Regions from separate parts of the Pectobacterium sp. 1950-15 genome, predicted to be linked through region 1. Evidence: riboswitches for the same ligand, from Rfam matches in the RefSeq annotation. Region 1 holds a riboswitch; each other region holds the start of a gene.
What was found. Region 1 has a riboswitch for thiamine pyrophosphate ahead of thiC (phosphomethylpyrimidine synthase ThiC). Riboswitches for the same ligand answer to the same signal wherever they lie in the genome.
Positions count from the first base shown of each region.

Region 2: it holds a riboswitch for thiamine pyrophosphate, as region 1 does, so the genes downstream of both, thiB (thiamine ABC transporter substrate binding subunit) here and thiC (phosphomethylpyrimidine synthase ThiC) in region 1, are expected to answer to the same signal.
Region 3: it holds a riboswitch for thiamine pyrophosphate, as region 1 does, so the genes downstream of both, thiM (hydroxyethylthiazole kinase) here and thiC (phosphomethylpyrimidine synthase ThiC) in region 1, are expected to answer to the same signal.

Region 1 covers NZ_JBBBQR010000027.1:6,251-10,456, reverse strand. The annotation lists gene thiC (phosphomethylpyrimidine synthase ThiC) at 1-1,548, opposite strand, end outside; TPP riboswitch at 1,663-1,816, opposite strand; gene rsd (sigma D regulator) at 1,939-2,400, opposite strand; gene nudC (NAD(+) diphosphatase) at 2,509-3,291, shown strand; gene hemE (uroporphyrinogen decarboxylase) at 3,440-4,206, shown strand, end outside.
Region 2 covers NZ_JBBBQR010000010.1:183,228-187,433, reverse strand. The annotation lists gene sgrT (glucose uptake inhibitor SgrT) at 1-109, opposite strand, end outside; gene sgrR (HTH-type transcriptional regulator SgrR) at 200-1,858, shown strand; TPP riboswitch at 1,896-1,992, shown strand; gene thiB (thiamine ABC transporter substrate binding subunit) at 2,073-3,056, shown strand; gene thiP (thiamine/thiamine pyrophosphate ABC transporter permease ThiP) at 3,032-4,206, shown strand, end outside.
Region 3 covers NZ_JBBBQR010000020.1:8,928-13,133, reverse strand. The annotation lists gene psiE (phosphate-starvation-inducible protein PsiE) at 1-8, opposite strand, end outside; gene thiD (bifunctional hydroxymethylpyrimidine kinase/phosphomethylpyrimidine kinase) at 161-964, opposite strand; gene thiM (hydroxyethylthiazole kinase) at 961-1,755, opposite strand; TPP riboswitch at 1,792-1,888, opposite strand; gene ahr (NADPH-dependent aldehyde reductase Ahr) at 2,047-3,066, shown strand; gene WCT94_RS18255 (GGDEF domain-containing protein) at 3,220-4,143, shown strand.

The DNA of each region.
Region 1 (4,206 bases):
TTTGTTCGGTAAGCCGAGATGTTCTTTTGGTGTCACATAACAGAGCATCGCGCAGCCGAACCAGCCGATCATGGCCGCGCCGATGCCGGAGGTGAAGTGATCGTAACCCGGTGCGATATCGGTGGTTAGCGGGCCGAGCGTATAGAACGGGGCTTCATGGCAGTGCTCCAGTTCTTCGGTCATGTTGCGGCGGATCATCTGCATCGGAACGTGACCGGGGCCTTCGATCATCACCTGTACGTCGTATTCCCAGGCGATTTTGGTCAGCTCGCCCAGTGTATGCAGCTCGGCAAACTGGGCTTCGTCGTTAGCATCCTGAATGGAGCCGGGGCGTAAGCCATCACCCAGCGACAGCGCGACATCGTAAGCGGCACAGATTTCACAGATTTCACGGAAGTGCTCGTACAGGAAGCTCTCTTTGTGATGCGACAGGCACCACTTCGCCATGATGGAACCGCCGCGCGAAACGATGCCGGTCAGGCGTTTGGCGGTCATCGGCACGTAGCGCAGCAGCACGCCGGCGTGGATGGTGAAATAGTCCACGCCCTGTTCCGCCTGCTCCAGCAGCGTGTCGCGGAACATTTCCCAGTTCAGGTTTTCCGCCACGCCGTTCACTTTCTCTAGCGCCTGATAGATCGGCACAGTCCCGATTGGCACGGGGCTGTTGCGCAGAATCCACTCGCGGGTTTCATGAATATAGCGGCCGGTTGAGAGATCCATCACCGTATCCGCGCCCCAGCGGGTAGACCAGACCAGCTTTTCCACCTCTTCTTCGATGGAGGACGTCACAGCCGAGTTACCGATATTGGCGTTAACCTTCACCAGAAAATTGCGTCCGATGATCATCGGCTCTGATTCCGGGTGGTTGATGTTGGAAGGAATAATGGCGCGCCCGGCGGCCACTTCCTGACGGACAAATTCCGGCGTGATGTTCTCCGGCAGGAGAGCGCCGAAACTCTGGCCCGGATGCTGCTGGCGCAACACGTCAGTGCGAATGCGCTCGCGCCCCATATTTTCGCGAATGGCGATAAATTCCATTTCCGGGGTAACGATGCCCTGCCGCGCATAGTGGAGCTGGGTAACGCGTTTGCCTGCTTTGGCACGTAAAGGTCGTGGCAAGTGCTCGAAGCGCAGATGATCCAGACCGGCATCAGCCAGACGCTGCTGGGTGAAATCGGAACTGACGCCGGATAGCGCCTCGGTGTCGTGACGTTCGGCAATCCAGTTGGCGCGCAGCTTCGCTAACCCAACGCGGACATCGGGTTGGGCGGCGGGGTCGCCATAAGGCCCTGACGTATCATAAACTGGGATCGGTTCATTGGGTTCGTATTGGGGATTGTCTTTACTGCCGCCGAGTAACGTCGGGCTAAGCTGAATTTCTCGCATTGGCACGTGGATGTCATCACGTGAGCCCGCAAGGTAAATGCGTTTGGAATTGGGAAAGGCGGTACCCTGTAAGGTTTCAATAAACTGCTGGGCGGCGGCACGCTGTTCACGGCGACCCGATTTTGACGACACTGTTTTTATAGACAATGGTTCTGTAGACATAGCAAGTTCCTGTAAGACGTAAAGGGAAGATTGCTTGTCTGGAGCCCGGAGGGAGTAATAATGATATTGGGCATCAGAGCAGGTATGTAGGAATACGCAGCCTTGGGCTCAATGAGGTGCATTACTCTTGTTCCCTTCGCAGGTATTAACCCGATCAGGTTCCGCGGATCCCGAATTAACGGTCTCAGCCTGTGCGCTCATAAGTTTTGTAAAACGATTGATTTCGTAAAACAAAACACGAGCACGCTAGGCACTCCGACAAGATATGCCCGTTTCTTAAACGGGCCAATAAAACCCCTACACTGTATGTCGACAAAACGCGGATGTCAAAGCGTGCCGCTTTTGCCTGTACAGCGTGTGGCGATGTTCTTAAATAACGTTAAATGACCGCTAGTTGTCGTAAACCAGACGGATCATGTTGTCTTCTAACGTAAAACGCTCTTCCAGAGCTTCGCCGACGCTGGAGAGTGCCTGCTGGAATTTGAGGCAGTTATCATGGTCGATGGCCGTCGCCAGATGGTTATCGTAAAACGTCATGATTTGCTGCGTGTTGCTTTGCAGGGCGAAATCGAGCTGGGTGGAAAGCGCTAATAGTTGTTCGCTGTGTGTCGCTGCTTCATGCAGCATCTTTTCGTATAAATGAAAGTGGCCAGTAGAAAGGTAATCCACCAGATTCTGGCAAAAATTATCCAATGCTTCTTCATCCAGAAGAGAAAGCGCTTCCTTGTTCGGCTTGATGCCAACCAGATGATAGTAAGCCACCAGAAGCTGCTTACGCGCTTGTAGCCATTGGTCGATTAACGCATTATTGCCACCAACGTATTCAGTCAGACTTTGTAGCTGGTTTAGCATTGTTGACTCCGTGAACGGTAAGAAATAACTGAAATCCCAGTTATAAAACTTATGTAATCACTCTGAATGTAAAATGCCAGTGAAGTGGCAGTGGAGCAATAAAAAGATATGGAACAGACGCTAAAAGGTGATGAGACCGGCTGGTGGGTGGTTAGCGATGCGGTACAAATCTGGCTACCCCAGGGAGAATTACCGTGTGGAACGGCGACGAAATGGTCTTTGCAGGGGAAAACGGCTCGCCAAATCGGCGAATGGCAAGAACAGCCTGTCTGGCTGGTGTGTCAGGGCCGGGATTCCGATATGGCATCGGTTCGCCAACTGCTCGATCAGGACGTGGGCTTATTCCAACTGGCGGGGCGAGGCGTACAGCTGGCTGAGTTCTATCGTTCTCATCGTTTTTGCGGTTACTGCGGTCATGAAATGGTGCGGAGTAAAACGGAACTGGCGTGCTTATGTCACCACTGCAAAGAGCGCTATTATCCGCAGATTGCGCCCTGCATCATCGTCGCGATTCGCCGTGGCGAGGAAATTTTGCTGGCGCAGCACAACCGGCATCGCGGGAATATGTACACCGTGCTGGCTGGGTTTGTAGAGGTGGGCGAAACGCTGGAACAGACGGTTGTGCGCGAGGTGATGGAAGAGAGCCAAATCCAGATAAAAAACCTGCGCTACGTGAGTTCGCAGCCTTGGCCCTTCCCGCATTCGTTGATGATGGCGTTTATGGCTGAGTATGCGGGGGGAGAAATCAAGCACGACCCGAAAGAGCTGCGTGACGCGGGCTGGTTCCGCTTTGACCAACTCCCGCAGTTGCCCCCGCCGGGCACTGTGGCGCGTCGGCTTATCGAAGATACGGTGGTGTTGTGTCGCGCTTATCACGAGAACGAAGGCTGACGTGGTACTATTTGCGCCATGAATGACTCGCGTACACAACGTACCCGCGTCATAGCGTATTCGTTTTATAAAGCGTTCGTTTTATAACGCATCCGTTTCATCACATCTATCCGGTGTCGAACCGCCGTGAGGTTGAAAGGAAAAAAACATGACTGATCTGAAAAACGATCGCTACTTGCGAGCGTTATTGCGCCAACCCGTTGATGTCACCCCGGTGTGGATGATGCGTCAGGCGGGGCGCTATTTGCCGGAATATAAGGCAACGCGCACGCAGGCGGGTGATTTTATGTCGCTGTGTAAAAACGCAGAACTGGCTTGCGAAGTCACGTTACAACCTTTACGGCGCTATGCGCTGGATGCGGCAATCCTGTTCTCCGATATCCTGACCATCCCTGATGCCATGGGCTTAGGGCTCTATTTTGAAGCAGGGGAAGGCCCACGCTTTCACTCTCCCATCACGTCTCATGCCGATGTGGTTAACCTGCCGATTCCCGATCCTGAGCAGGAACTCGGTTATGTGATGAACGCGGTGCGGACGATCCGTAAAAATCTCGCCGGGGAAGTGCCGTTGATTGGTTTCTCGGGCAGCCCGTGGACGCTGGCGACCTATATGGTTGAAGGCGGTAGCAGCAAAGCGTTTACCGTCATCAAGAAAATGATGTTCGCTGAGCCTAAAACGTTACACCTGCTGCTGGATAAGCTGGCGGATAGCGTCATTCTTTATCTCAACGCGCAAATTCGCGCTGGCGCGCAGGCGGTCATGGTCTTCGATACCTGGGGCGGCGCGCTGAGCGGACGTGACTACAAAGAATTCTCCCTGCGGTACATGCATAAGATTGTTGATGGTTTACAACGTGAGAACGAAGGCCGTCGCGTGCCGGTGACGCTCTTTACCAAAGGCGGAGGCCAGTGGCT
Region 2 (4,206 bases), on a different contig from region 1:
CCTGCTGCAATAATGCGATGCGCTGTTGGGTAGACATCCACCGAAACCACGTCGCTTTACAGGTCGATAAGTAGGTTTGATAGAACCGATACAAACGGGAAATCGCCATAAGCCACCTCCTCTCTTTCCTTGTTGGAAAGTATCGACGTAATATAGGGAAAGATAAATTGATGACTTTAGCGCAGGGAGTTCCTCTTTTATGTCTTCCCCTCGATTGCAACAACAGTTCATCCGCCTATGGCAGCACTTTCAGGGGCAAACTACCGACACCACGCTGCAAGAGCTAACCGGAGTGTTGAATTGTTCCCGCCGCCATATCCGCTCACTGCTGAACGCGATGCAGCAGGAAGGCTGGCTCGTCTGGCAGGCTGAAGCTGGCAGGGGAAAACGCTCGCAGCTATCGTTTGTGTATACCGGATTAGCGCTACAGCAGCAGCGTGCCGAGGATCTGCTGGAACAGGATCGCATTGAGCAACTGGTGCAGTTGGTCGGTGATAAAGAAGCGGTACGCCAGATGTTACTTGCCCATCTTGGACGGAGTTTCCGGCAGGGAAAACATATTCTGCGGATTCTCTATTACCGCCCATTACGCAACCTGCAACCCGGTTCGGCGCTGCGCCGTTCGGAAATGCATATTGCGCGGCAAATTTTTAGCGGTCTTACCAATATAAATGAGGAAAATGGGGAAGTTGAACCCGACCTGGCTCATCACTGGCAAAGGGTCTCCTCTCTGCACTGGCGCTTCTATCTGCGCCCGGCTATCCGTTTTCATCATGGACGAGAGCTCACAATGGACGACATCACCACGTCACTCTCTCGTCTTATTCCGCTCCCGCTTTTTTCTCATATTGAAAGCGTCACCTCGCCAATGCCCTTCGTGATTGATATTCGGCTAAACAGCCCGGATAACTGGCTACCGTGGTTATTAGGCAGCGTGCACGCCATGATTTTGCCGCAAGAGTGGCAAACGCTACCCGATTTTGCCCAGCACCCAATTGGTACCGGCCCTTATGCCGTGGTGCGCAATAACAGTAATCAGTTGAAAATTCGCGCCTTCGATGACTATTTTGGCTATCGGGCGCTGATTGATGAGGTCAATATCTGGGTCCTGCCCGACGAGCCGGAAGAAATGCCGGTCTCTATCCAACTCCAGTCTGACAATTCTCGTCACGAACAGTTGGAAAGCCGGATGGAAGAAGGCGGCTATTTCCTGCTGTTCGACAAGCGTTCGCCGTTAGCATCACGGCCGGAAGCTCAGCGATGGCTCAGGCAGATATTTAACCCCATTTCGCTACTCAACCACGCCAATACCAGCAACCAGCGTGACTGGTCGCCCGCCTACAGCCTGCTGCCGCGCTGGCACCATCACCACCCCGATGTCCCGCAATCCATTCCGAAAGGGCTGACGGACGTCACGCTCACGTTCTATCAGGCCCACCCTGAATACCGGATATTAAGTGAGATTATGCGCACGCTGCTGGCACAACATGGCGTCACGTTGCATATTCAGACGGTCAGCTACGAAGACTGGTATCAGGGCAATGCCGACAGCGATATCTGGTTTGGTAGCCTGAATTGTTACCTACCGATCGAATTCTCCCTGTTCGCGATGCTCTACGAACTCCCGCTGGCGCAGCACTGTCTGAATGACGATCTGCACGCGGACGCGCAACAGTGGCGTAACCAGACGCTACCGATGGCAGAGTGGTGTGAAAAACTGATCGCCAGCGGTCAACTGCACCCTCTGCTGCACCACTGGCTGCAACTTCAGGGACAGCGCAGTATGCGTGGCGTCAGGATGAATATGCTGGGCTGGTTTGATTTTAAATCTGCCTGGTTCGCGCCGCCGGAACGCTGATAGCCTTTCGCTGCGCGGCTTAACCCTTTACAATGTGCCGTTCTCAACGGGGTGCGGAAGATTTTTCGCTGAGAAAATACCCGTCGAACCTGATCCGGTTAATACCGGCGAAGGGATTTGAGAGTGCGGCTTATTGCTGCCTCAAAGTCCTTTGCCACCCTATGATTCTCAGGAGTGCAAAGTGTTAAATCAATTACTACCGCGTTCAGCCACCGTGCTGAAAATCAGCCTGCCTTGCCTGTTACTGATCTCTGCTTCGGCATTCGCCAAGCCTGCGCTTACCGTTTATACCTATGATTCATTCGCTTCCGAGTGGGGCCCTGGCCCTGTCATCAAGACCGCATTTGAAAAAGAGTGCGAGTGCGAGCTGAACTTCGTCGCGCTGGAAGATGGTGCCTCGCTGTTGAATCGCCTGCGAATGGAAGGCAAGAACAGCAAAGCGGATATCATTCTGGGGCTGGACAACAACCTGTTGCAGGCAGCGGAGCAAACCGGTCTGTTTGCGCCGCACAATCAGAACACCAGCGCCGTCATGGTGCCAGGCGGCTGGAACAATAAGACGTTCGTCCCTTACGACTACGGCTATTTCGCGTTTGTGTATAACAAAAACACGCTGAAGAACCCGCCGAAAAGCCTGCATGAGCTGGTGGAGAGCAACGAACCGTGGAAAGTGATCTATCAGGATCCACGTACCAGCACGCCGGGACTAGGTCTGCTGCTGTGGATGCAGAAAGTGTACGGCGATGAGGCGCCGCAAGCCTGGCAGAAACTGGCGAAGAAAACCGTTACCGTCACCAAAGGCTGGAGCGAAGCCTATGGTCTGTTCCTGAAAGGGGAAGCCGATCTGGTGCTAAGCTACACCACGTCACCGGCCTACCACATCATTGAAGAGAAGAAAGACAACTACGCAGCCGCGACTTTCAGCGAAGGGCACTATCTGCAAATTGAAATCGCCGGGCAGTTGGCTTCCAGCAAAAATCCCGAACTGGCAAAACGTTTTATGCAGTTCATCCTGAGCCCAACCTTCCAGCAGGCAATCCCCACTACGAACTGGATGTACCCAGCCGTTAAAACTGACCTGCCTGCGGGCTTCGCCACGCTCGCGGTGCCAGAAAAAGCCATGCAGTTCAGCGCGCAGGAAGTCGCTGACCAAAGGACGCAGTGGATTCAGGCATGGCAACGCGCCGTCAGCCACTAATCGGCGGACGTCTGTGGCCGGGGCTACTGGCCACAACGCTGTTAATTTCCGTTGCCGCACTGGCTTTCGGTGCACTCTGGTTACAGGCGCCCGACAGCCAGTGGCGCACGCTATGGCATGACAGCTATCTCTGGCATGTTATTCGGTTCACCTTCTGGCAAGCCTTTCTCTCTGCGCTGTTTTCTACCGTTCCGGCCATTTTTCTCGCCAGAGCGCTGTATCGACGGCGTTTTCCCGGCCACCGTTGGCTGCTGCGCCTGTGCGCGATGACGCTGGTGCTGCCCGTGCTGGTTGCCGTCTTTGGCCTGCTCAGCGTGTATGGACGTCAGGGCTGGCTAGCCTCTGCCCTGAGCGGGTTTGGCCTGAAATACACGTTTTCACCCTATGGATTGCAGGGCATCCTGCTGGCGCATGTGTTCTTCAATCTGCCGCTGGCAACCCGATTGCTGTTGCAGTCGCTGGAGGGGATTGCTACCGAGCAACGCCAACTGGCTGCGAATCTGGGCATGAACAGCTGGCAACATTTCCGCCTGCTGGAATGGCCCGCCCTGCGCCGACAAATTTTACCGACTGGCGCGCTGATTTTTATGCTCTGCTTTGCCAGCTTTGCGACGGTGCTGTCGCTGGGCGGCGGCCCGCAGGCGACCACGATTGAGCTGGCTATCTATCAGGCATTAAGCTTTGATTACGATCCGGGTCGCGCGGCGCTGCTGGCGTTAATTCAGATGGTTTGCTGTCTCGGTTTGGTGCTGTTAAGTCAGCGGCTGGGGCGTATTCTGCCCGTCGGCAGCACACAGCAGCTCACTTGGCGCAACCCGCAGGACAGCGCTTTAAGCCGCCTCACCGATAGTCTGTTAATTAGCGCGCTGCTGCTGCTGGTCGTCCCCCCCTTGCTGGCCGTGGTGGTGGATGGCGTGAACCGCTCTCTGATTACCGTGCTGCAACAGCCCGTGCTCTGGCAAACGCTGTTTACCTCGCTGCGTATTGCCTTAGGCGCTGGGCTTCTGTGTCTGGTGCTGACCATGATGCTGCTCTGGAGCAGCCGCGAGCTCAAGCTACGCCAGAAGCCGCTCTATGGGCAGTTGATGAATCTGAGCGGGATGCTCATCCTTGCCATGCCCGGCATTGTGCTGGCAACCGGCTTTTTCCT
Region 3 (4,206 bases), on a different contig from region 1:
CCTGCCATATGTTATCCCCACACCCTATTTCATATTAACGCCAAGATTTCACAGCAAAGTAACCGGATGCCCCCGCCCTGTCACGCCGAAATGCGCTTAATTTAGTTTGAAATTACTGGCAAATATGTCACGCAAAGTACAAGTCAATTTACTTATGGTTTTACCACCAGCGGTGGAAGTGATGAACGGGGCCAATGCCATGTCCGACCTCCAGCGTGTCGGCCTGCTGTAACGCCTGCTGTAAATAGTCCTTCGCGGCCTTGACCGTCTCCCCCCAGCTATCGTGGCGCGGTCGCAGCGCCGCCAGTGCGGCAGATAACGTGCAGCCGGTGCCGTGCGTATGGCGGGTATTCACGCGCGGGGAGCTAAAACGCAGTGGTTCGGCCTGACGGCTGAACAGCCAGTCCGGGCTCTCCGCTTCACTCAGATGGCCGCCTTTCATCAGCACCGCCTGACAGCCCATCGCCAGCAGCGCTTCCCCCTGTTCACGCATTTCCCGTTCGTTGGTGGCCAGTGACGTATTCAACAGCGCCGCAGCCTCGGGCAAGTTGGGCGTAGTCAGGGACACCAGCGGCAGCAGCTCACGGCGGATCGATTCCACTGCCTCGGGTGCGAGCAGCGGATCGCCGCTTTTCGCCAGCATTACGGTGTCCAGCACAATGAAAGGCACCGCGTAGTGACGCAGGCGTTCGGCAACGGTGTCGACAATCTCGGTCTGTGCCAGCATCCCAATCTTGGCGCTATCGATACGGACATCGCTCAACACGGAATCCAGCTGCGCCGCGACAAAATCCGGCTCAATTCGGTAGACGGACTGTACGCCGCGCGTATTTTGCGCCACCAGCGCGGTAATAACCGACGTGCCGTAAGCGCCCAGCGCGGAAAAGGCTTTTAAATCCGCCTGAATCCCCGCACCACCGCTCGGATCGGTGCCCGCAATCGTCAACGCATTAATACGTTTCATGCCAGATCCTCCGCGCGCAAGGTATAAAGCCGATCGAGAAAGTTGGGGATAAAACTGCCCGTACCTTGCGAGACCGAAGCCGCCTGCTGCCCTGCCAGCGCCATGACATAGCACGCTGCCGCCACGTGGGATACGCGATCCCCCTCCAGAGAACAGAAGCCCGCGACGACCGCCGACAGCGCACATCCCGTACCGACCACGCGCGTCATCATGCTATCGCCACCGGTTATCGCGATATCTCGCTCACCGTCCGTGACATAATCCACCGCACCGGTCACCGCAACAATCGTCCCCACTTGTCGCGCCAGCTCGCGTGCAGCAGGGAGCGCCGCCAGCGAATCATCGGCGCTATCCACACCGCGCCCCTGTGCGGCTAAGCCAGCAAACGCCATAATTTCAGACGCATTGCCGCGAATCGCCGCGGGTTTCCGTGCTAACAATTCACGACAGAATGCAGTACGAAAGGTCAAACCACCGACCGCAACCGGATCGAGTACCCACGGCGTCCCCGCTTGATGCGCGCTGTTGACTGCCACCCGCATCGCCTCGGCGCGCGAACGCTCCAGTGTCCCGACATTAATCAGCAGCGCATCGGCTACCGCGCTGAACTGTGCGGCTTCTTCGGGATCGACCACCATCGCAGGCGACGCATTCAGCGCCAGCAGCACGTTAGCCGTAAAAGATTGCACCACGTCGTTGGTCAAACAGTGCACCAGCGGCGAGGCGGAACGGAATTGGGTCAGTGAGGTTGCTGCCTGAGCGGCAGAAAAGTCGGTGGGTCGCGTGTTCATAAGTCTCCCAACCGGCGTGGAAGAAGGCGGCAACCGGTGGGCATACCGTGACTTCCCTACGCTGGCATTATCCAGATCAGGTGGTACGGGTATTTCTCAGCCTTCACAAAGAAGGGCACCCCGAGTCATTTACTACGCTTTGCAGCATAAGTAAGTGCATAACGTAAATCAAGCGCTGCCCGCCCCCTCTCCACCTGACACAAAATGAAAAACCACAGGCACGTTGTGACATAGAGAAAAACGCCATAACCCTTTAGACTGGTTAATCAAACCCATACTGAGGAGATTGTGATGACGATGATAAAAAGTTATGCCGCACCGGAAGCAGGCGCTGAGCTGGAGTTGTATGAGTTTGATGCGGGTGAATTGCAGGCGGAAGATGTCGAAGTCGTGGTTGATTACTGCGGCGTGTGCCATTCCGATCTCTCGATGATCGATAACGAATGGGGCATATCGAGCTATCCGCTGGTTGCCGGGCATGAAGTGATTGGCCGTGTGCACGCGCTGGGCGACGCGGCGAAGAACAAAGGCTTAAAAGTTGGTCAGCGTGTCGGTATTGGCTGGACGGCACGCAGCTGTGGGCACTGCGATGCCTGTATCAGCGGCAGCCAAACTAACTGTCAGCAAGGCAGCGTGCCGACGATCCTGAATAAAGGCGGTTTTGCCAATAAGATCCGCGCGAACTGGCAGTGGGCGATCCCGCTTCCTGATTCCATTGATATCGAATCTGCGGGTCCGTTGCTGTGCGGCGGCATCACCGTTTTCAAACCGCTGCTAATGCACCATATCACCGCAACCAGCCGCGTCGGCGTGATCGGTATCGGCGGTCTGGGACACATCGCGATTAAGCTTCTGCACGCGATGGGCTGTGAAGTCACAGCATTCAGCTCAAACCCGGCTAAAGAGCAGGAAGTGCGGGCGATGGGTGCCGATAAAGTCGTCAACAGCCGCGATCCGCAGGCGCTGACCGCACTGGCAGGCCAGTTCGATCTCATCATCAACACCGTGAGCGTCGATCTGGAATGGCAGCCCTACTTCAACGCACTCGCCTATAACGGGAAATTCCATACCGTCGGCGCGGTAATGAAGCCGTTCAGTGTTCCAGCCTTCACGCTTATTGCGGGTGACCGCAGCGTTTCCGGCTCTTCTACCGGTTCACCGCATGAGCTGCGTTCTCTGATGAAGCTCGCCGCGCGCGCCAACGTGAAGCCGCAGACGGAACTGTTCCCGATGTCGAAAATCAACGATGCTATCCAGCACGTACGCGACGGTAAAGCCCGCTACCGCGTTGTACTGAAAGCGGATTTTTAATCGGTCAAGACGCCTGAGCAATCGGGCGTCTGCTTTTTGCAGATCAGCTCAGCCAACGTCGTTCTCTGGGGTATACCGCTTGGCACCACGCGACTCAATGTATTCGATGGGTTTCATGATAGGATTGAAAGGTGATGCAAGAGGAGATCCGCAATGCCTTTTAAAGAGTATGACCACGATTTTATTGATAGAAATAAGAAAGCCTCCTCGTCTGTAAGGCTCGCCCTGCTATTGTCTGCGTCGATCATTATATTCAACCTTTTATTCTTCAAACACCGCGACTTTCAGGAGCAGTTGCATAATAACCCAGGCTCTTATACTGACTCGATTGCGCTGGTTTTTCTTTTTTTTATCCTGTCCTGTACCAGTAAAATATCACTGAACCATACTTCCGCTTTATCCATTCGCCTCGGACTACACGTCTGGATATGCTCAGCCACGTTTGACTTCATGGATGAGTTTATCTATCAGCCCAAGCTGGTTGGGTATTATGTTGAGGATATGCTGAGAATTATTGGTATGTTTGGCGTCGGGTTTGGTGTCTATACCCTGATACAGCAAATCAATAATAAGTATGTCGAAGCCAGAATACAGTCATTCAGCGATGAACTCACACAGCTTCCTAATCGCCGGTTTTTTATTAACGAATTAAAAAAGCTCGAAGCGAAAACACCCTATTTATTTATTATCGACATCGACAATTTCAAAGTTATTAATGATAAATATGGGCATACGAAAGGCGACGAAGTATTAAGCAAATTTGGTCATATACTTTCCCGTTTCGATAACAGTGAGGTGGTCGCAACCCGAATCGGTGGCGAAGAGTTCGCGATTATTCTGTATGCCGGAACGCAGGAACGGGCAGAGAAACTGGCAAGAGAAGTACTCAAAAATGCGAACAAAATCATTATCAAGAATATGCACCACCTTTCAGTCAGTATTGGGGCCGGCAAAAAACAGCCGCGGGAACCCACCGAACACTTTATGAAACGCGTGGATGTCGCACTTTACCAGGCCAAAAACACCGGTAAAGGCAAAGTGGAATGGGCTCTGGAGCCAAAAGAAAAAGCCCTATAGCCCGACGTCGCCCCATACCAATACACGGCCGCAAGGACGCGTGCCCCAGCCCCGAAATCCTGC